One region of the Lysinibacillus sp. RC79 genome, then DNA from elsewhere that is predicted to be linked to it. Evidence: riboswitches for the same ligand, from Rfam matches in the RefSeq annotation. Region 1 holds a riboswitch; each other region holds the start of a gene.
The links. Region 1 has a riboswitch for cobalamin ahead of mmgD (citrate synthase). Riboswitches for the same ligand answer to the same signal wherever they lie in the genome.
Positions count from the first base shown of each region.

Region 2: linked by a shared signal. The riboswitch ahead of nikA (nickel ABC transporter substrate-binding protein) and the one ahead of mmgD (citrate synthase) in region 1 are both predicted to bind cobalamin.
Region 3: linked by a shared signal. The riboswitch ahead of ABH968_RS21200 (FecCD family ABC transporter permease) and the one ahead of mmgD (citrate synthase) in region 1 are both predicted to bind cobalamin.
Region 4: linked by a shared signal. The riboswitch ahead of ABH968_RS09230 (hypothetical protein) and the one ahead of mmgD (citrate synthase) in region 1 are both predicted to bind cobalamin.

Region 1 covers NZ_JBGCCD010000009.1:48,241-53,756, reverse strand. The annotation lists gene ABH968_RS11000 (bifunctional 2-methylcitrate dehydratase/aconitate hydratase) at 1-1,169, opposite strand, end outside; gene mmgD (citrate synthase) at 1,268-2,389, opposite strand; cobalamin riboswitch at 2,582-2,775, opposite strand; gene ABH968_RS10990 (NUDIX hydrolase) at 3,024-3,503, shown strand; gene ABH968_RS10985 (LysR family transcriptional regulator) at 3,778-4,728, shown strand; gene ABH968_RS10980 (succinyl-CoA:acetate CoA-transferase ScpC) at 4,819-5,516, opposite strand, start outside.
Region 2 covers NZ_JBGCCD010000013.1:124,365-129,880, reverse strand. The annotation lists gene ABH968_RS14355 (RNA polymerase sigma factor) at 1-482, shown strand, start outside; gene ABH968_RS14350 (hypothetical protein) at 475-1,383, shown strand; gene ABH968_RS14345 (DUF1572 family protein) at 1,539-2,075, shown strand; cobalamin riboswitch at 2,217-2,415, shown strand; gene nikA (nickel ABC transporter substrate-binding protein) at 2,797-4,407, shown strand; gene nikB (nickel ABC transporter permease) at 4,456-5,436, shown strand; gene ABH968_RS14330 (ABC transporter permease) at 5,438-5,516, shown strand, end outside.
Region 3 covers NZ_JBGCCD010000029.1:15,892-21,407, forward strand. The annotation lists gene ABH968_RS21190 (NADPH-dependent FMN reductase) at 55-597, shown strand; gene ABH968_RS21195 (biotin transporter BioY) at 1,206-1,802, opposite strand; cobalamin riboswitch at 1,975-2,167, shown strand; gene ABH968_RS21200 (FecCD family ABC transporter permease) at 2,313-3,359, shown strand; gene ABH968_RS21205 (heme ABC transporter ATP-binding protein) at 3,365-4,159, shown strand; gene ABH968_RS21210 (DMT family transporter) at 4,615-4,929, opposite strand; gene ABH968_RS21215 (DMT family transporter) at 4,929-5,282, opposite strand; gene ABH968_RS21220 (TetR/AcrR family transcriptional regulator) at 5,345-5,516, opposite strand, start outside.
Region 4 covers NZ_JBGCCD010000007.1:89,032-94,547, reverse strand. The annotation lists gene ABH968_RS09240 (tyrosine-protein phosphatase) at 1-434, opposite strand, end outside; gene ABH968_RS09235 (ABC transporter substrate-binding protein) at 813-1,775, opposite strand; gene ABH968_RS09230 (hypothetical protein) at 1,777-2,319, opposite strand; cobalamin riboswitch at 2,514-2,715, opposite strand; gene ABH968_RS09225 (hypothetical protein) at 2,942-3,490, opposite strand; gene ABH968_RS09220 (C40 family peptidase) at 4,083-5,303, opposite strand.

The sequences.
Region 1 (5,516 bases):
TAATCGATTGTATATTGTGTTTTTTCAACGACCTCCATTTTATTTCTCAAGTCATCGATACGTGGATCTGCGGCCACATCATCTTCATAGTGGTCAGCTGTAATGTCACCGTAGATGAGACCAATAGCTGTAATGTATTGAATGCAGTGATCACGATCAGCTGGGTTATTGAGAGGTCCCTCTTTATCGATAATACGAATGGCAGATTCATGTGTAGTAATTTCAATTTTTTCAATACCATTTAATCGATTTTTTACTTCATGATGTAAATGCACAGCGCATTCAGCAGTGGTTTGTGCATGAAATTCGGCTGGATAAGAAACTTTGAATAGAACATTTTCCATGACATAAGATGCAAGTGGTCTAGCAAGTTTAAATTCTTGTTTATTAAAGAGAACGTCTTGGAACCCCCAGCCAGGTGCTGATAAGGCTGTTGCATATCCCATTTCGCCTTTCATGGCCATCATAGCTAATTGCACTGCCCTGCTTGTTGCATCTCCAGCAGCCCATGATTTTCTAGAACCTGTATTAGGTGCATGTCGATATGTTCGTAGGCTAGAACTATCAATCCAAGCATTTGACAATGCATTGATAATTTCTTGATGAGAGCCACCTAATGCCTTTGTCACAACAGCTGTTGTCGCAATTTTGACAAACAGAACATGATCTAAACCTACACGATTTAAGCTATTTTCTAGTGCTAGAATGCCTTGTATTTCATGGGCTTGTATCATCATTTCTAAAACGTCTTTCATTTTAAGAGGCTCTTTCCCCTCTGCAATACGTACACGACTCAAATAATCCGCAACGGCTAATATGCCACCTAAATTATCTGAAGGATGTCCCCATTCAGCCGCAAGCCAAGTATCGTTATAATCCAACCAACGAATCATACAACCGATATTGAAGGCGCCTCTAACTGGATCAAGAACATAGGAAGTTCCCGGAACACGTGAACCATTAGGGACGACTGTACCTGGTACTACTGGACCAAGAAGTTTCGTACATTCAGGATACTGTAAGGCTAAAATGCCACAACCCAAAGTATCCATTAAAACATAACGTGCTGTTTCGTATGCCTCTTCACTTGTAATCGTTGTATTTAATACGTAATCGGCAATATCAGTTAGTAATTGATCTGTCTTAGATATGTCATTTGTTTTAATCATCTATATCTTCCTCTCAAGGCATGAATTTGATATACTGGTATACTGATGGACATTGGTCAGAATGCCCATCAGCTCTATGGCGAGTTGTTAAAACTTGATTATACCGATAATTCTTCAAGGTTATGATGCTCGCCAATATAATTGACACGAGGTCTAAATAATCTATTATTGTCATGCTGCTCTATCACATGAGCGCATAAGCCGATAGTTCGTGAGCCAAAGAAGATTGGCGTATATATTTCAATCGGCAAACCAAGCATGTAGTACACAGGTGCTGCATAATAATCTAAATTTGGGTACAACCCTTTTTTCTGTACCATCACTTTTTCACCAGCTTCACACATGTGATATAAGCGGTCATCCCCTTGCTCCAAACATAATTTGTACAAAGCCTCTTTCATAATTTGCGCTCTTGGGTCCATCTTTTTCATATATACACGGTGACCAAAGCCCATAATCTTTTCTTTATTTTGTAGTTTGTTTTCCAGCAATGTTTCAAAGCCTTCAACTGTTTTGGTTTCAAGAAGCATATACATCACAGCCTCGTTTGCACCACCATGTAAATTACCTTTCAATGATGCGACAGCCCCAGTTAAAGCACCATACAAATCAGATTGTGTAGAGGCAATTACACGAGCTGTAAACGTCGAATTTGGCATCTCATGTTCACTATATAAAACGAGTGACTGATCAAAGATTTCTTCTTCTAACGCAGTTGGTTTTCTGCCAGTAATCATGTAATAAAAATTTGCACTATAGGAAAGCTGGCTATCAGGCTCCACGACATCTTGACCATTTAATACACGATAGCTATTCGCTACGATGTTGGGCATACCACCTAAAAGTCTATATGCTCGCGTCAAATTCTTTTCAGTAGAACGATCATTGATGTGCTGATCATAGCCTGCTAAAACAGAAATTCCTGTTCTAAGCCCATCCATAGCATGTGTCCCATTAGGTAATAACTTGAAAATTTGAAAAATCTCTTGTGGCACCTGATAATTAGATTTCAACTTGTCTTGTAAATCAGCTCGTTGCTCGGTAGCTGGTATTTCTCCATGCAACAATAAGTAGACAATGTCTAAATATGAATATCTCTGTGATAATTCAATCAAATCATAGCCTCGAATGACAATTTGACTTCCTACAGTGTCTAAAAAAGATAGCTTTGTTTCAGCGGCAATGATGCCATCAAGACCTGGTGAATAATTTAACTCCATTCATTACAACCCCTTTGTTTAATTATTCTTGTAAGCGTTACCATTCAAACACGAAAGAACAATAAAAAAACAACTTCTACCCCTTTGAGAAGTTGTTAATCTACAAAAGCATGACAGAGCAAATAAACAGTGAATTTACATGAATTCACAAAGATCATGCAGTAGCTAACACCTCCCTATCCTGGTAGGTCAATTGATGCTTATTTAGTGGCAGGTCTCCTGACTTATGATCAACGCTACAATAACACCTTCCCATTTTGACAAACAAAACAGTGGCTTTGTTATTGAACTCCTAAATACAGTTGCGGGACAGTGTTGGACTCTCACCAACTTCCCTTTTAATCAAATGGAATAAATCCATTTGAACCACCAAAATTTAGCATATTCAATTTGTCTTTTAACCTTAACACAGAGTTTTCGAAACAATCAATATAGTCAAAATTCGAAAAAGCCTGATCATAAAAAGCTATTTTTCATTTTTGAAGAACTATTCTATATTTTTTAGCACTATTTTGCACAAAAAAGATTGTTGATCAATACCAATGAAGTTATTTATAAAACTTGTAAGTAAAATAGAGGATTCATATTTTGAAAAAGCGAATATTTTTTAATAACAAGTATTAGGGGGACGAGTATGGGTTATATTTCAGAATTAAGGAAATTTATCGGTAGTAGGCCGATTATAAGCATCGGGGCGACAATTCTTGTGATAAACGATGATAAGAAAATTCTCTTTCAACATCGTTCGGATACGTTGGATTGGGGATTACCCGGGGGCTCAATGGAACTAAATGAAACTTTAGAAGAAGTTGCTTACCGTGAGCTCCATGAAGAAACAGGACTCGTAGCCAATGAATTTGACTTGATTGGTGTTTTTTCAGGACCAGATTATTATTTCCAATATCCAAATGGGGATGAAGTCTATACAGTCATTCATCTTTATAGTGCTAAAAATGTAAGTGGTGTGTTGGAGATAAAGGATGGTGAGAGTTTGAAACTTACATATTTCAGTAAAAACGAGCTCCCAGATAATATGGAAAAGAGAACAAAAACTCTATTAGAAACTCTAGAGGATGAATTGTGGGATTTAGGTAGTTCTTTTGCAAATGAATAGTGAAAATTTATGTAATAATGATTTCTCTTAAGTCGTTTTCGGGTGGTCATGCTGATAAATTATTTTGTTGAAGATAATTAGATTGATAGCGTTCTAAATAGTGTTAATCATGAAGGGTTTTATGAAAAAATGGCAGTCGCATGGTGGAGTTCGATATTGTATTTGACTCCTCTCATATTACTAAATTTGGTATCGATTCTCCGATGAATTAAACGGTTTTCTATATAAATAATGATATAATATAAGAAATAATTTTATTAAAGAAGGTACGTATATGGAAATACGACAGCTTGAATATTTTTTAGTACTGTGCAATGAACTTCATTTTACAAAGGCTGCCGAAAAATTGAATATTACTCAACCAACGCTTAGCCATCAAATTAAAGTATTGGAAAATGAACTTGGCATTCCACTATTCGATCGTCTTGGGAAAAAAATAGCTATTACAGACGCTGGTAAGATATTGCATGAACAATGTACTCATATTTTTCGAGCAATAGATAATACAAGCAACCAGATAATTGAACTTAAAGAATTAAAAGCAGGGAAATTAGTAATCGGTACTTTACCTGGTGAATTAACAAATTTAGTGTCGGACTATTTGTTAGACTATCATCTTGAATATCCAGATTTACAAATCTGCATAAATAGCTCGGATGATTTATTAAAACAGTTTAAAGACAATAAAATAGATTTTGCTATTTCCTATAAACAAGAGTATTTCGATTATGAGGATGAGCAGCTTCAAATAATTCCATTGTTTACTGAAGAATTACTATTCGTTGCTCATAGCGAGCATCCACTATTAGCATCTGAAAAAATAGCATTTCAAGATGTTTTAGAGCTTCCACTTATATTATTTCCAACTATCCATCAATGTAGGAAAGTAATTGATAGTGCAGCTCGCAAAGAAAAGCTTCATGTGAAACATAAAATAGAGACAGCTAGTATTCAAGCTATTTTTAAACTAGTTGAACAAAATGTCGGGGCAACAATTATTTCGAAAACACTTTGCAACCTCTATAAAACAAATACTATTTGCGAGCGACCAATCTATAATCCACCATTAACTCGAGAAATTGTACTTCTTTATAGAAAAGATAAATTCATTAATTTTGCTGCGAAAGCTTTTATTCGTTTAATGGTTGAGGAACTTGAAAAAGGTGGATTTTCAATTTCAGAAAAGAGTCGACAATTAGTTCATTCATTACTAAAATCTCAATAAGAAATCCACCAATCACAGCAATACTTATGGCTGTGATTGGTGGATTCTATTTTTCTAATGACTAAGCACTATAACTAGTCATCATACTTCTTATTTTTTCATTGTCTTAGCTTTCGCTAGATGAACATGCCAAGACAACGCCTCTTCTAATAAATGAGGTGTGTGATGATGACCAGTTTTCTCTACCGCAGCATTATAATATGCCCACAATTGCTGACGGTAATCAGGATGTGCACAATTATTAATTAATAAAGGCACCCGTTCTTTTGGCGCTAAACCACGTAAATCGGCTACCCCAAACTCTGTAACAATGACGTCCACATCATGCTCTGTATGGTCCACATGAGATACCATAGGGACCATACTTGAGATATTACCACCCTTCGCATAGGATTTTGTGACGAATATTCCTAAACGTGCATTACGAGCGAAATCACCGGAACCTCCAATGCCATTCATCATTTTAGAACCTGAAACATGTGTTGAATTTACATTTCCATAAATATCAACCTCGAGTGCTGTATTGACGGAAATTAATCCTAAACGTCGAATAATTTCAGGATGATTGGATATTTCTTGAGGTCGTAAAATTAAACAATCTCTATAATTTTCAAGCTGACTATAAACTTGCTCACCACGTTCCTGTGATAATGTAATGGACGTACCGGAAGCGGATTTCACTTTTCCTGCATCTATTAATTCAAATACGGCGTCCTGTAACACCTCTGAATAAATTTCTAAATCCTCAAACTCTGATTCTAAAAAACCATTTAAAACCGCATTTGCTA
Region 2 (5,516 bases), on a different contig from region 1:
TACATACAGAACATTTATTTCGAATCGCTTACTACTATACGAAAGATCTACAAATAGCTGAGGATATTGTTCAAGATGTGTTTATTAAATTCTATCATCATCAGAAGTATTATGAAGAAAGGGGAGAGATGAGGGCTTACTTAGCACGCATGACCATTAATAAATGTAAGGATTATTTAAAAAGCTGGGTATATCGGAAAATTTCAGTTCAGCACAAGCTTTTCCCTAAGCAAAGATCAGTTCTAAAAGATACGCTAATTCAACAAGATGAACAAACGATTTTAGATGAAGCGATCTTGAAATTACCGTTAAAGCAACGAGAACCAATTGTATATTTTTATTTAGAAAATATGACGATTAAAGAAATTGCTAAACTACTCGAAATCCCTGAAGGTACGGTCAAATCACGTTTGAAAAAAGGGAAGGAATTATTAAAAATTGATCTTCAGGATATCGAATGGGAGGTACTTTTAAATGGATAAGCATACATTAAGAGAGTTGAAGGATATATCGGTACATAAAGAGGAAATTATCCGAAACGTAAAAATAAAAATTAATGAAGAACATCCACCGCAAAAGAGGCATTGGTCCTACAGTGTTGTCACAATGACTATTACGTGTTCCATTTTATTGTTTGTCGCCTTGCAGCTAACAAAATATGGTAATTTACAAATGACAACTGATACTTCGCAACTAGAAGGGAAGGGAGTTTCTAAACAATTAACAGATCTATTTAACACCGAGGTCAAAGGAACTGTGGTAACCTATAGTCAGTATTTTCAAATAGCTGATCGTCTCAATGACCGTAAAAACCCCAAATTTTACGAGCCTGTGAAAGGTTTTGAAGCAATGCGAGAAGTAGCAACGGTAATGGGAAATAACGTTCATCCGATCGATCCTAAGAAACTACCTTTTAAGGCCAATATACAGGAGGTTTATGCTGTAACTTCAGAAATGACTAATGGCCGCTTGCAAAATCAAATGCAATTTACTTATTTACAAAAAGCATTAAATGGTGAAGATCAACAATTTGCTATTTTTACAGTCACAAATGTAGATAGTAATCCATTAGTAAACTATGATATTACACATGATATTAGTGATTTTTTAGGCAATACTATTAAGAATGAGGGTTTGATCGGAGAAAATCCATTATTTCATCAAATCGCTACACCTGATAATGGTAGATTGTCTTATTTTTACTATGACTTTGATATAAAAAATAAGAAGGTTCGTCTAACTAGTACCTTAGCAAATGAGCTTTACACTTATTATAACGGTTATGTTTTCCACATTGGATATCAAATAGAACATGCTGATCAAGAAGATATGCAAAAGAAAATGATTGAGCTTGTAAAAGAATTCATATTGGGTAACGATTAGCAAAACTATAAAAGTAAGATGATATAACTCTTCACAATTTTATTAGACTATTTTTATATAGTAAAACCTAAATTTAGGAAGAGTAAATGTTTTCAGTGGCCAATTACGCCAGGGGAAATTGAAATAAAATAATCGAATGATGGGGGCGTTCATGAATGAGTATTGGGCAGACTTATTTAAATGTAGTTCAAAAAAGATTTAAAAGTTTGAAAGAACAAGGCGATAAAACACTCTCACAATTGGATCATGAACAACTACAATGGGCTTTTAACGCAGAATCCAATAGCATTGCCGTTATCGTAAAACACGTTAGTGGTAATATGATATCGAGATGGATTGACTTTCTAACGACAGATGGTGAGAAAGTAACTAGAAATCGTGATGATGAATTTACCGATAGCCTTCAGTCAAAAGAAGAGGTTATGACTGTATGGGAAAAGGGCTGGCAAGTATTTTTAGATGCTTTACAAGGATTAACGGAAGCTGATTTACAAGGGTTTGTAACGATAAGAGGAGAACAGCATTCCGTGATAGATGCTATCGAAAGACAGATGTCTCACTACTCACAACATGTCGGTCAAATCGTTTACATCGCTAAGCAACTAAAGGGCACTGAGTGGCAAACATTAAGTATTCCAAAGGGACAATCTCAGGCTTTTACAGAGTCTATGGTAAAAAAACATCAACAATAGAAATGGGGCCGTCTCACTAGTGTGAGATGGCTTTTTTGATGGAGTGTACATAAAAAAGCATTTAAAAATCTCGAAACTTTATTATATTCAGAAAATAAAATTGACGTGTGTCTTTGAAGCGTGTTATGTTTATTACTAAATTTAATAATTACCATTACAAGTTTTAGGTGAAAAATAATTTTTCACTCAATTAAAAGGAAAATGGGTGTAAATCCCATGCTGTCCCGCAGCTGTAAATGAGGAGTTTTGTTTCAAAAAATACCACTAAGTAAGTACTTGGGAAGGTGAAGCAAAATGAAGATTCATAAGCCAGAATGCCTGCTTGTAATAAGATTCATTGTAGAGCTACGAAAGATAGGGAGATGGATGGAAGGCTTTTAATGATGAGTTTTTCTATCCTTATTCATATTTGAATAAGGATTTTTTTATGCCTTTTTCTAAACTTAGTAGTTTACATCAAAGTGAGGTGCGAATAAAGAGAGAGCATAGTTTTATGTATTTAATACAAAAACAACTTTGAAACCTCGTAGTTTTTGTTATACGAAATTAGCAAGACAAATTGTTTGGTTAGCGGCGGAATTTCGGGTTTTAGCGGCATTCTTTGCTTGGTTAGCGGCGCAATTCACACTTTTAGCGGCGTTCCCCGAATGCTATGAGTTTTAAATTAGAAGTATAATAATTCAATCTTTCTAGCACCAATAAATAGACAGGAGCAAAATTAATGTTATTCAAAAAGAATTTATTGCCTTTCATTCTATTACTGATGTTAACCATTTTAGCAGGGTGTTCAAGCTCGAATGAAGGTAATGGAAGTACAACAAAAGATAACGAAGGAAAAATGATAACAATTGGCTGGCCGCTAGATATAGGGCCTTTAAATCCGCATACTTATTTACCAAACCAAATGACTGCGCAAGCAATGGTGTATGAATCATTGGTAGAGTATAACGATGACGGGACAATATCCCCGAAATTAGCAGAGAGATGGGAAATCTCTGACGATAAAAAAGCTTACATATTTCATCTTAGACAAGATGTAAAATACTCTGATGGGACAGCCTTTAATGCAGATAATGTTATTCGTAATTTTAATGCAGTTTTAGCAGATCGTGATACACACTCCTGGATGGGGATGGTGAATCATATTGTAGATGTTGTGAAAGAAGATGATTATACAATTCGTTTACAGTTAGATGCACCCTACTACCCCGTATTAAACGAATTGGCGTTTGTTCGACCATTTCGCTTCTTAGGGGATAACGGATTCCCTGAGGGAGATGCAACAAATAAAGGTATTAAAGCTCCGATTGGAACAGGTCCATGGGTATTAACGGAATACAAAAAAGATCAATATGCAATTTTTAGCCGCAACGAACATTATTGGGGTGAAAAGCCATTGGTAGACAAAGTAAAAGTGAAAATTATTCCTGATTCAGAATCTATGTCGCTGGCATTTGAAAATGAAGAATTAGACTTAATTTATGGTCGTGGCATCATTAGCTTAGATAACTACACTTTCTTAAAAGATAGTGGTAAATACAAAACTGCTACATCTGAACCTTTATCTACACGTGCATTACTGTTTAACACACAATCTGGACCATTAGCAGAATTAAAAGTACGTCAGGCTATTCAATACGCTATTAATAAAGAACAAATGGTTGAGAGTATTACCCATGGTACAGAAAAAGTTGCTAATACACTGTTTTGGGATGCTATTCCATATGCCAACATTGATTTAAAACCAATCCTATTCAATCCAGAAAAAGCCAAGCAGTTATTAGATGAAGCAGGTTGGACATTACAAAAAGGTGATAAAATCCGTTCCAAAAATGGGCAACCTCTTAAATTAGATTTAATCTATATTGCAACGGATGCTATCCAAAAACCCATGGCAGAATTAATGCAAGGGGAATTAGCAAAAATAGGCGTCCAATTAAACCTTGAAGGCGCTGATGTTATGGTAGGGCTCCAAAAATTGATGGATAATCAAGTAGATATTAATTTCTGGCGTACAAACGGTCCGCCAACAGACCCACACAGCTTCGCAAACGAATCAGCAACGCCGAATGCAAATGGCGTTTATGAAGCGAAATTGGGCCTAGATAATGCAGCACAAATTGATGACAAAATACATCAATTATTAATTGGTACTGATGAAGCGGAACGTGTGCAATTGTATAAAGATATTTTAACAATGTTCCATGACCAAGCATTATTCTATCCAATTTCATATGAAACGAATAACGTTATATACCATAAAAATATGAAAGATTTTAACCCTCGTGCATCCGAATATGATATCCCTTATGCTCAAATGGATTTAAAGTAAGAGCATGTAAAGAGAGTGGGTCTACCATGACTCCTCTCTTTTTGCACTATGAAGACTTGGGAAGTGATGAAAGAAATGTACGAATCAACTTGGCTTTTTTGTCTAAAACGAGTTATTACATTACCATTTGTTTTACTAGGGGTTTCAATCATGACCTTTTTATTTATTCGTTTTGTTCCAGTAGAGCCAGCGGAGGTAATACTTAGATTGTCAGGAGTTGCACCGACGGCAGAAGCAATACAGGCGCTACGATCAGAATTAGGCACTGATCAACCTTTGTTGATTCAATATTTTATATGGCTAAGAGGCGTGTTGCACTTCGATTTTGGTACATCGTTTGTGAGTAAATTACCCGTTGCACAAGAAATAGTAGAAAAACTACCGGCAACTTTTGAATTAGCCCTAGCTGCATTTGTATGTATTATTGTCTTTAGTATTCCTCTAGGTATTATAAGTGCTCTTTATAAAAATTCAGTATTTGATAAGATTATAGGCTTATTATCCATTATTAGTGTATCCATCCCAACTTTTTGGTTAGGTTTTTTTCTTCTATACTTATTTAGTTTGAAGCTAGGCATTTTCCCGACAAATGGTAAAGGGACTATTTTACATATAATTTTACCAGCAGTATCTTTGGCATTACCCACTATTGGATTGTTTGTTCAGTCAATTCGTACAAGCGTCATAGAAGAATTACAAAAATATTATGTTCAGTATGCACATTTACGGGGGTTAAAAAAATCTGTTATTCTCAGTCGACATGTCTTCAAAAATGCTGCTATTCCGCTAACGACGATGCTTGGTATGACACTTGGAAATTTATTGGGTGGGGCTGTTATTGTAGAGCAGGTATTTAGCTGGCCAGGTTTAGGTCGCTACTTAATAGAATCAATTATTAATAGGGATTATCCAGTTGTGCAATGTTATGTTCTAATAATCGCTATTATTTATGTTTTTGCTAATTTATGTACAGATATATTACATCGAGTTCTTGATCCTCATTTAATGATGGTGAGGGGGAGAGAGTAGAGTGATTAAATTGCACAAAAGTTTAAACGGTAAACAATTGATTAGTATAGCTTCACTCACATTCATTGGGCTGTTGGGGC
Region 3 (5,516 bases), on a different contig from region 1:
AAATAAAAGTGCTTTACAAAAAATAAATTTAATGCACATTTAGGAGGAAATATTGTGAAAGTAGTAGCAATCGTAGGTAGTATCCGTAATGAATCTTATAATTTGCAATTAGCGAAATTTATTCAAAAGCGTTATGCAGAGAAATTGGATCTTGAAGTATTAAGCTTAAAAGACCTACCAATGTATAACCAAGATATCGAAAATGAAGCACCGCAAACAGTATTAGATTTTAAAGCAAAAGTAAAAGAGGCAGATGCAGTTCTTTGGCTGACTCCAGAATATAATGGCACAGTGCCAGGTGTTATGGTTAACGCCATCGATTGGTTATCTCGCGTTGATAAAGTAATGATTGGCAAGCCATCATTCATGATGGGGGCATCAATGGGTAACTTAGGTACTGTTAAGGCACAATTACATTTACGAGATATATTATTCTCACCTGGAGTAAATTCACCATTACTTAGTGGTAATGATGTTTATATTGGCGCAGTACACACTAAATTTGATACTGAAGGCAATTTAACAGATGAGGGTACTATCAAATTCCTAGATGTAGTTATTGATAACTTCTTAAACTGGGTGAAAAAATACGTTTAACTTTTTTCAGCATTCATCTCCCACCTCTGTAGGTGGTGAGATGAATGCGGGTTTAATTTACTTTTTCAGTGGGTGTCCAAACACCTGCTGAAATAGAGGAACTCAGTCTAAGAACGCCACGTCCTGTGGCAACGACTGAGTGACCAACATCATGTTGTTGCCGCTGCCGCTACGCTTTCGCGCAGATGAAACCCTTTTGCTGTCGCTTCGCTTTCGCATAGATGAAACCCTTTTGCTGTCGCTTCGCTTTCGCACAGATGAAACCCTTTTGCTGTCGCTTCGCTTTCGCACAGACAAAACACCTTGCTGTCGCTACGTTAGCACTACGCTTTCGCACAATAAACATCTGTTGGCCCAAAGCCTCTGGCGGATGTCACGGAATTATGCCGAGGTATAATTGATAAATAAAAAATGTCCCATAAGTATGCAATATACTTATGGGACATTTTTTTATTTATTGGGTTTAAGATAGAGGTTAATACCCCGACACTCCTGCAGAAAAACTAGTTAGTCAACTGAAGCGACGGATAGAAGAGCCATAGCGACAGAAAGAACAGGAGAGCGCCCAGTCGGAACGGAAATCAACTACATGTTATGATGATGACCCTTTATTTAATCGGAATTATTTTTAACACCTTTTGAAGGCGATGTGCAAAAATACCCGCAAATATAGCTAAAATAATATCCTTTGGTAAAGGAGGCATCATCCAAAGCCATGCTACCTTATAAGTGAAAGCATCAGGAGCACTAGCCCATAGCTTGTAGGCAAAGTACATCCAATTTGTGCCTAGTAAATAATTAATAGCTGTTGCAACTAATGCTGCAACTACATAGCTTTTCTTCGTTCCACTGCGTTCTACAATAAGCCCTGCGACAAATGCAGCTATTATAAAAGAGACAATAAAACCAAATGTAGGACTTATAATTTGTCCAAAGCCTCCATTGAATCGTGAAAATACAGGTGCACCTGCTAAACCGATACACATATAAACAGTACAAGCGAGTGCCCCTTTTCTACTACCAAGAATAAGCCCTGCTAAAATAGCAAAAAATGTTTGTAATGTGATAGGTACTCCACCAACCATCATGAAAGGTACAATGGACGTAATATTAGCTCCTATCATCATCAATGTTGAAAATAGTCCAATGTATGCAAGATCGACTGTTCTTAATTTGTGATGCGTGTGTTCCGCAACTGTTGTCATTAGTTCACCCCTAAAAAGTAATGTTGATAATATTAGTGTAAAAAAATAATGATTTTGTGTCAACTTAATAATTATTATTGGTTAACGTAAAAGTATTTTTCCTACTTAACTTGATAAATAATGGTTAGTTATAGACTAACTATTAAAATATATGATAGAATCGTCATAATTTTAAATATTCGATGCTAATGGTGTGACATCTTGTACAATGTGTCACTTAAAAGGGAAGTTGGTGCAAATCCGACGCTGTCCCGCAACTGTAAAGAGGAGTTCTATGATGATTTAGCCACTGTTCTAGAATGGGAAGGCAATCATAGTAACGTTGATTCGAAGCCAGGAGACCTGCCAATTAGTAATTCCTGTAATGCCCACGAGGATGAAAGCAATTACGGACAATAGTAGAAGGAAATCTTTCTGATGTTGTTTAATCAAGGGTATTTCTATGCGCATTTGCATAGAATACCCTTTTTGTTTCTTCATTTATTTTAATGAATAGGAGTTAATAAACAGATGAATAAAAAATTTATACTACTATCAATGACTCTATTTCTAGTACTTATCATTTCAATGACAATTGCGATTATGGTTGGATCGGTTTCCGTTACGCCACTTTATGTATGGAAGGTCATCCTTTCTAAAATCCCAATTATACAAAATTCAATCGAAGAAGATTGGAGTCGCGCACAGGAAATTATCATTTGGCAAATCCGAGCTCCGCGTGTATTACTCGCTGCTATTGTAGGAGCAGGCTTGGCAATTGCTGGAGCAGCCATTCAAGCACTTGTTCGTAATTCAATTGCAGAGCCATATATTTTAGGGATTTCCTCTGGAGCGACGGTTGGTGCTACAGCCGTCATCATTTTAGGTGCTTTTTCATTTCTAGGCGTTTATGCTCTTTCTGTATCTGCATTTTTAGGTTCTCTCACGGCAATGGGGTTAGTTTTCTTCTTATCACGTGTTGGAGGTAGGATTTCCGTCTTTCGGCTTTTACTTTCAGGGATGGCGGTATCTTTTATTTTATCTGCTATTTCAAACTTTATATTAATGACGTCGAAGCAAGAAGGCGGAATGAAGGCGGTCATGTTTTGGATGCTAGGAAGCCTAGCTGGTGCTAAGTGGGGTAATCTTTTAATTCCTACAATTATTTTTATTGTAGTATTTGCCTTGTTATGGCTCCACTATCGAAGCTTAAATTTATTACTCCTTGGGGAAGAAGCAGCAGTCACATTAGGGGTTAACTTACAACAATTCCGTATACAGCTTATTTTATTAGTTTCATTATTAACTGGTGTGATTGTTGCTGTAAGTGGCTCAATCGGATTTGTCGGCTTAATCATTCCACATATTGTACGGCTAATTGTAGGTTCAAACCATAAATATGTCATACCGATTAGCGCATTATTAGGAGGGATTTTCTTAGTTTGGGCAGATGCACTTGCTCGAATTTTAATTGCCCCTGAGGAAATGCCAATTGGAATTATCACAGCTTTTTGCGGAGGTCCATTTTTCATTTGGCTGCTACGTAGTAACAATTATTCATTCGGTGAAGGAGATTAAAACATATGACATTAGAAGCGAAACAAGTATCATTCTCCATTTCTGATGAACGTATATTACATGAAGTAAGTATTCGAATAAAGGACAAGCAATTTGTTGGTCTAATCGGTCCTAATGGTAGTGGGAAGTCAACGCTATTAAAGAATATGTATCGTTTATTAAAACCAGAAAGTGGAACAGTATTATTAAATGAACAGGATATTTTAAAGCAACCGAGTAAAAGCATTGCTCGAAATTTAGCAGTTGTGAGTCAAGAAACACCAGTCTTATTCGATTTTACAGTACATGATTTAGTGAGTATGGGGAGAACACCCCATAAAAAACTATTGGAGCTTGATCAAGAACGAGATTTTCAAATTGTAAAAGATGCACTGAACCAAACAGGTATCGCTCATTTAGAGAAACGTAGTTTTAGCTCTCTTTCGGGTGGAGAAAAAAAGCGTGTGATGGTTGCTCGTGCCCTCGCTCAGCAAGCGCAGGTGCTGATTTTAGATGAGCCAACAAATCATCTAGATATTCAGCATCAATTACAGCTCATGGATTTAATCCAAACCTTACATTTAACAGTTGTTGCTGCAATACATGATTTAAACATTGCAGCTATGTATTGCGATCAAATTTATGTTTTACAACAAGGTCGAATTGTTTGTTTTGGAACACCAGAAGAAGTACTTACACCGGCATTATTACAAGATGTATTTGGTGTTTATGCCGATATTCAAACACATCCACTTACAGGTAAACCATATTTAATGTATATCCCAGAGCAATTCGCGAAGCAAGCTTTAGAAACTACATGATTGATACATATTGAAATAAATTTTTTAAATAAATGCATCTAGAGGATTGTTTATCACTATAAATTATAGTGATATGCCAGAAGATACACGCTAAGCGAAGTGGTTGATTGGAGTGGAGACTGGGCGACTCCTTGGGGATCAGCAATAGAGGAACGAAGGCTAAAACCATCACATCCTGTGATAATGCCTTCGTGACCAACATCGTGTTGGCCCGAGACCCTGCAGCGTAGCGGATGTTTTCTGTGCGAAAGCGAAGCGTCAGCAACAAATGTTTTATCTGCGCGAAAGCGAAGCGGCAGCGACAAAGCGCCCAGTCGGAACTGAAATCAACCCCTCGTTTTGCCGAAGAGCTGTACTTTATTTAATAGACACCTATAGTTATAAAATAAAGTTTCAACGAAAAAGTTAATTTCAAAAGGTATATCCACAATATAAAGAAATGAAATCAAATCAAATTAAGATACTGCTTTTAAGCCTGCCACACCAATAATAATGGCGATGATACTAATAATTCGAGTCAGGTTTTTAGATTCACCGAAGAATATAATATTCACAAGAACAGCACCAACTGTACCAATACCAACCCAAACTACATAGGCAATGCTTAGCTGTAAATAGTTAAAGGATGCATATAAAAGCACAAAGGACATTCCGAAGCCGCCTATATATATTAATAAATTACGTATGTTTTTTTCCTGACTATAAAAGCGTAAACCTACAACACCGATAATTTCTGAAATTGCAGCTAGTAAAACAAGTAACCAACCCATTATGCATTAGCTCCTTTCTTTTCATCATGATCTCTTGAAGGGTTATCAGCTAAATTAAGACCAATAACACCCAGTACTAAAATAAACATGAAAATGCCTTTAATAGCATTAAACTCACCGTCAAAAATAAAAATGTCCATTAATGTAGTACCAATTGTTCCGACCCCAGCAAAAGTGGCATAAACGGTGCCAGTAGGTAGATTTTCACAAGCCTTCGATAAGAAATGAAAATCCAACGCAATTAAGGACACAATAATAATCCAGTGCCACCAAGAATCGGCAACATTAAAGCCAAATATCCAAAACAATTCAAACAAACTAGTTAATCCAACATAAATCCAATCTTTTTGCATAGTTAATTTCCTTTCTGTTATGACTGACATTCAGTCATTTTCGATGTAAAAGAGAACGTCACTTAGGCGTGACGTAAACCGAGTGCATGATGTAAAAAGTCGATTAGCTCAAGCTTTTGAAGTCTAATTGATTCTTCTTCACTGTCGTCATACAAATAAATTTGTTCAGCGGCAGATTCTACTAGACCGATTATAAGTTTAGAAGAACGTGTAGTATTTAGAGAAGCACGTATC
Region 4 (5,516 bases), on a different contig from region 1:
TGAACAAGCCCTAAATTTTCAGGATGTTGAATCGTTGCTATTAACTCCTTGAACGAGGCATTATTAAAAGGCATTTGTGCATAAAATTCTCTGAACATCTCTGGGCTTACAACCTTATAAAAATCTTTTCCACCAGTGTTTGTAGGCATCTCAAAAGCATGATTTCCCTTTGCTGGTATTTGAATATACTTGGCATACGGGAATACCGGATTAGGATTATTTTGAGCCTCATGGTTGTCTCGATAATCAAAAATTGTTTTCACACCTAGCGTTTCAAATAGCTCCTTATCTGCTTTCGTCATTTTACCAAGTGCTGCTGAACGATAAATCAAACCATTCTTAATAGCACGCCCATCTCTCGACTTATAACCACCCATATCACGGAAATTATAAACTGCCTCAAACGAAGTAATCTTCATATCAAACTGTTTCACTCACTGCACCTCTCTCTGTTAGCAAGCATTCTTATCTCTATTTTATCGAACAATTCGATATAATACCAATTTTCGCACTATGGAATGTTATACACTACTTAGAGAGCGATAAGGGGATTTATTTGAACGTTATCTTTATCGAAGCGGAGCCGGGGGGCCGTATTACCTGATCATTTCTTCATCCAAGCGGAGCGGGGTTTCTCTTTACCCGATCACTTTTCCTTCAAAGCGGAGCAGTTATCCACCTTACCCGATCACTTTCCCGATTAGTCCTCCATCAAAGTGGGGCGGGTTTTTACCAGAGCATTTCACTATCACCCATCAAAAAAAGCTGCCCTTGATAAAGGACAGCTCCAAAATACTATTTTTCAAAATAGACTATTTAAATAACTCAGGGTATACTGCTTTTGCTATTAACTCAACAGCTTCGCCAATACGTGGGCCCGGACGGTTTGAAATATCAGTATCTATAAAATAAACCGCTTTATTTTGAATGGCAGTGATTGAATTCCATCCATCACGAGAAAGGATTTCTGCCGTTGGGTTTTCCACATAGTTTACTGTTGTTAAAATGACATCTGGATTTTTCGCAATAATATCTTCCTCAGATACCTTTGCCCAGCTTTTGAGGTCAGCAAAAACGTTCTTAACATTTGCAGCATTTAAAATTTCCTGTTGGAATGTACCAGAACCAGGTGTATATATGTCTGGCTTTGGACTAATTTCGAAATAGATATTTTTTGGCTCTTTCACATCTTTGACTTTCGCTTGAACTGCCGCAATTTTAGCTTTAATATCTTCATTTAACTTGTCGCCTTTATCTTTGATTCCCATAACCGTTGCGATTTGTTGGATATCCCCATAAACATCATCAAATGATTTAGCTGATTGAATGGCAAACACTTTAATACCTACGTCTTCGAGACCTTTTAAGGCATTTAAATTTTCATCATCGCCTCCAGTTGTATAGGCAATAACGACATCTGGCTTTAACGCTAAAATACGCTCACTATTGAATTTTACAGAATCAGAAACACGCTCAATTTTTTGCGCTTCTTCTGGATACGTATCATACTCAGTTGCACCAACGATTTTATCACCCACACCTAGAGCAAATAGAACTTCTGTATTACTTGGTTGCAATGAAACAACAGTTTTAGGTACGGCATTAAACTCTACTTCTACGCCGCGGTCATCCTTAACTTTATAGCTAGTTTTCTCAACTTGTTGATCTTCCTTAGAAATAGTCTCTTTATTAGTATCCTCTTTCGTGCCACAGCCAACTAATACGAGTGCTAGCATTAACACAGAAAGCCATTGTAGCTTAAACATTTTCTTCATTTCATTGATTCTCCTTTTTCGTTTTCATCGGGTATGACTTACTAATAAACGGTATTTCAGCAATACCAACCCGCTGATTCATAAAGACAGCCATTACAAAAAATACATTGGCTAGTAATCCTAAATAATCAAAGAGAATAGCAGGTATTTCCCGTTCTTCAGATACTATGTGCAAAACGCGATATGATTTTTTCGCCTCACTACGGCATAAATGTAATGCAGTAGCAGCCTCTGTCCCTTGAGGTAATACAAAGTTTTGTATTTCCTCCTTAACATGACTAACATAGAAATCATAGCGATCACTGAGCCAAGTCAAATCATCTTCGGTTACCGCTAATTTACCTCGGACTGAGCCATTTACATGGTAAGCCATTGGTAAAATGGCTAGTAAATCATCTGCTACTACCTCTACCGTTTCCTTTTTTACCGACGCCAAAGCGACGCCAATATGTGTTGTAAGGCTATCCGTTCGAATTTCAAAATCTACCGTTGATGCCTTTTCACGCATAAATGGATAACAAGAATAACGTGCATCTTTTTTCAAATCTAAGTCCCCGCTTTCCTTCGTGAAAATTCTTTAACACCCTCCTTAGGATTTCATCAGGTGAATTATAAGTGTACATAAAAAAACGTTGTTTCCATTCCTAAGGAAACAACGAAAATAACATAAAAATTGTCGCATTGATACGACATAGCCTATGTATTTGCCGCATATTCTCCTAGCTTCCGAAGAGTTATCTATACGTTCAAACAAAGGTCGGTCTCCTGGCTTGTACAGTTCATTCAATCACGTTGTGAGTCATAAAAAACCTTCCCATCAAATAATTCGACAGTGGTATATCTTTATGATTCCTGTACTTACAGTTGCGGAAACAGCTTCGGTTTTTCACCGAATTCCCGATTATGCTATAGTTCAGCACCCTTATTCTGCAAGAATTATTCACTTGTAAAGCAGTTTAACATAGATTGATAGGAAAAAATAGCCGTGGAATTTGAATAAACAAATACGATGGATAAAAATCATGCATGTATTACCTTTTGCACGCGGATATTTTCACTGCCCCCATGGGTATTCATCCTGATCGTGCTGTCGTTTTATTTTTTCATACTTTATAAAACTATTTCTTAACGAAGGTATTGCGCAAAAAATAGACATTTCATAACTTTTAACGGATGGCATTCTTATATTTCTTTTTGAATTTAACATCTCTCTCTTCCTCAATTAAACGCTGTGCAATCTCTAGTAGTTTTGGGTCATTCGTTGCATCGAATAACTTTTTAAAGGATACAATAATATCATAGCGTATTAATGTCGGGTTCTTTTCGTCTAAGCATATTTGAAATCTTTTCGCCAAATATGAAACGACTAAATCTCTTTGTACCTGCCCTGCTAAACCTATTCTCCAAATTGCCTGTAAAGTATGCCTCGCAGTCACTGTTTTTTCATCATACGTTACGGCCCAAATCTTTAAGAAGTCCTCTAATACTCTTTCTTCAGGATCACTTTTTGCTGCCAATGCGCATAAAAATTGTGCAGCACTTGCACGCACATGTTCGTTTTTGTATGTAAGAGCCTGAACAAGTTGTTCCCAAACTGAATATGTCCAATCAACTGGTTCCTGCATAATTTTCATTAATCCTTCGTATGATTTGTATTGTATATCACGGTCACGCTCTGTTAAATTACTAAAAAGTTGCAAAATCTCTTTTTCCATGATTCATCCCTACCTTTATTGTTTCAGAACGTAAAAAATGGTGTACTTGTAAGTGTTGTCTTGATTTCTATTATTCGTTACTTTACTACTACGAAATTAAAGTCGCAAATGATTTTAATTTCAAAGCAAGCTCCCGTATTGTATATTTCAAAATTATCAGAAATGAGGCTCAACATGCAAGGGGGGAACATTTCTTTCAGTTATATAAAGATACATTTTACACGTTAGCTTTATTATTGGAGATGTCACACTTATTTGCCTTCTTTTAAAACCCAACCAAAATACACAATAACGATGGCAATCATTATATGGATAACTAGTGATATTCCTTCTCTCGGCCCTATTATCATTTCAGTAACTAGGGCTATAGTAGTAAATATATCTACTTATGTAAATTTATTCATCCTAGATGTTATTTTACTCATTATTCGTCGAGTAGTCGACCCTAAATTAATGGATCACCATACCGGTTGCGTGATGGGTTTACTCGCAGGACCTTAAATACCGTCAAATAATAAAAAAGGCCATCTTTGTGATTTTTTTACAAAGATGACCTTTTCGCTATTTAAATCGTCTATATAGATAGTAAGGCTTATTGAATACGACCGAAGCCTACTAAATATTGATTCCACCAATCAAGTGATTCAATGACAACACCTTTATTTTGAGCATCGATCATCGTGTTGTTCCCTAAGTAAATACCTACATGCGCTATGCCTGAACCATAGCTGAAGAATACTAGGTCACCTACACGTGCTTCACTTGCTGAAATACGTTGTGTTGCTAAATATTGTTGTGATGCTGTACGTGGTAAAGATACGCCTGATTGTTTGTAAGACCATTGTACAAGACCTGAACAGTCAAATCCTGTTGATGGGTTACTTCCGCCCCAAACATAGCTACGGCCTAGGAATTGCTTTGCAGTTGAAATAGCATCACCTGAAGATGCAGTGCCTGATCCTGAACCAATAACGATTTGTTGTGATTTTTCGTTGTTAGCTTTGCTACTGTTGTTAGCTTTGCTACTATTGTTAGCGTTGCTGTTGCTATTGTTGTTACTGTTACTATTGTTGTTTGTTGCTTGTACAACTGGAGTAGCTGCTTGAAGTGCACGTAAACGAGCTGCTTCTTCCTCTGCTGCTTTACGTTCTGCTTCTAAACGTTCTTCTTCTTGTTTCGTTGCAATTTGTGCCTTTAATGCAAGAGATTTCGCTTCATTTTCAGCTTTTTTTACTTCCATTTCGCTTTCCTTTTGTTGAAGCTCTTGGAATTGCTTTTGAAGCTCTTTTTGTTTTTCATCTAATGTTGTTTTTTGTTTCTCTAAGTTAGCCTTATCTGCTTCTTGTTGATCTACTAATTCTTGGTCAGCATCCATTAATGTTTTAACCGCTACGACACGGTCCATTAAATCTGCAAAGCTTTTTGATTCAAGAACAGCACTTAAATAAATACCCACAGTATTATCTTGAGCTTGGTATGCAGCCATACGATCACTTAAAATCGCTGAACGTTGCTCAATACGTTTTTTAGTATCTACAATATTTGCGTCAACTTCTTTAATATCTGCTTGTACATTGTTAAATACTTTTACTTTTTCATCGATCTCTTTTTGTAGTTTAGTTAATTCGTCTTGAAGCTTTTTAACCTCTGTATCTATTTTAGCTTTCTTATCAATCATTTGTTGAGATGTTTCTTCTGCGTGCACTATAGTTGGTTGAACTGTATTAAATAATAAGCCGCCAGCTAGTGCTAATGCTAGCACCATCGACTTACGCCATTTATTTCGCTTACCCACGTTATTCTTTCCCTTCACTAGTCAATTTCGCTCTTAGTATTTTAATGTAATCACTGGAACGATTTCTTTTATTTATTCTTATATTTTATTAGCCTTTTAAAGTTTAGCATTATTAGCATAACTTTTATACTATTTCACGTCTTTTTAATCGTTTAGTAAAACTCGAAACATTCTTGTAACATTCACGCAAATTCATATATATTCTACAAAATAACGTTTTGTTCTACATAA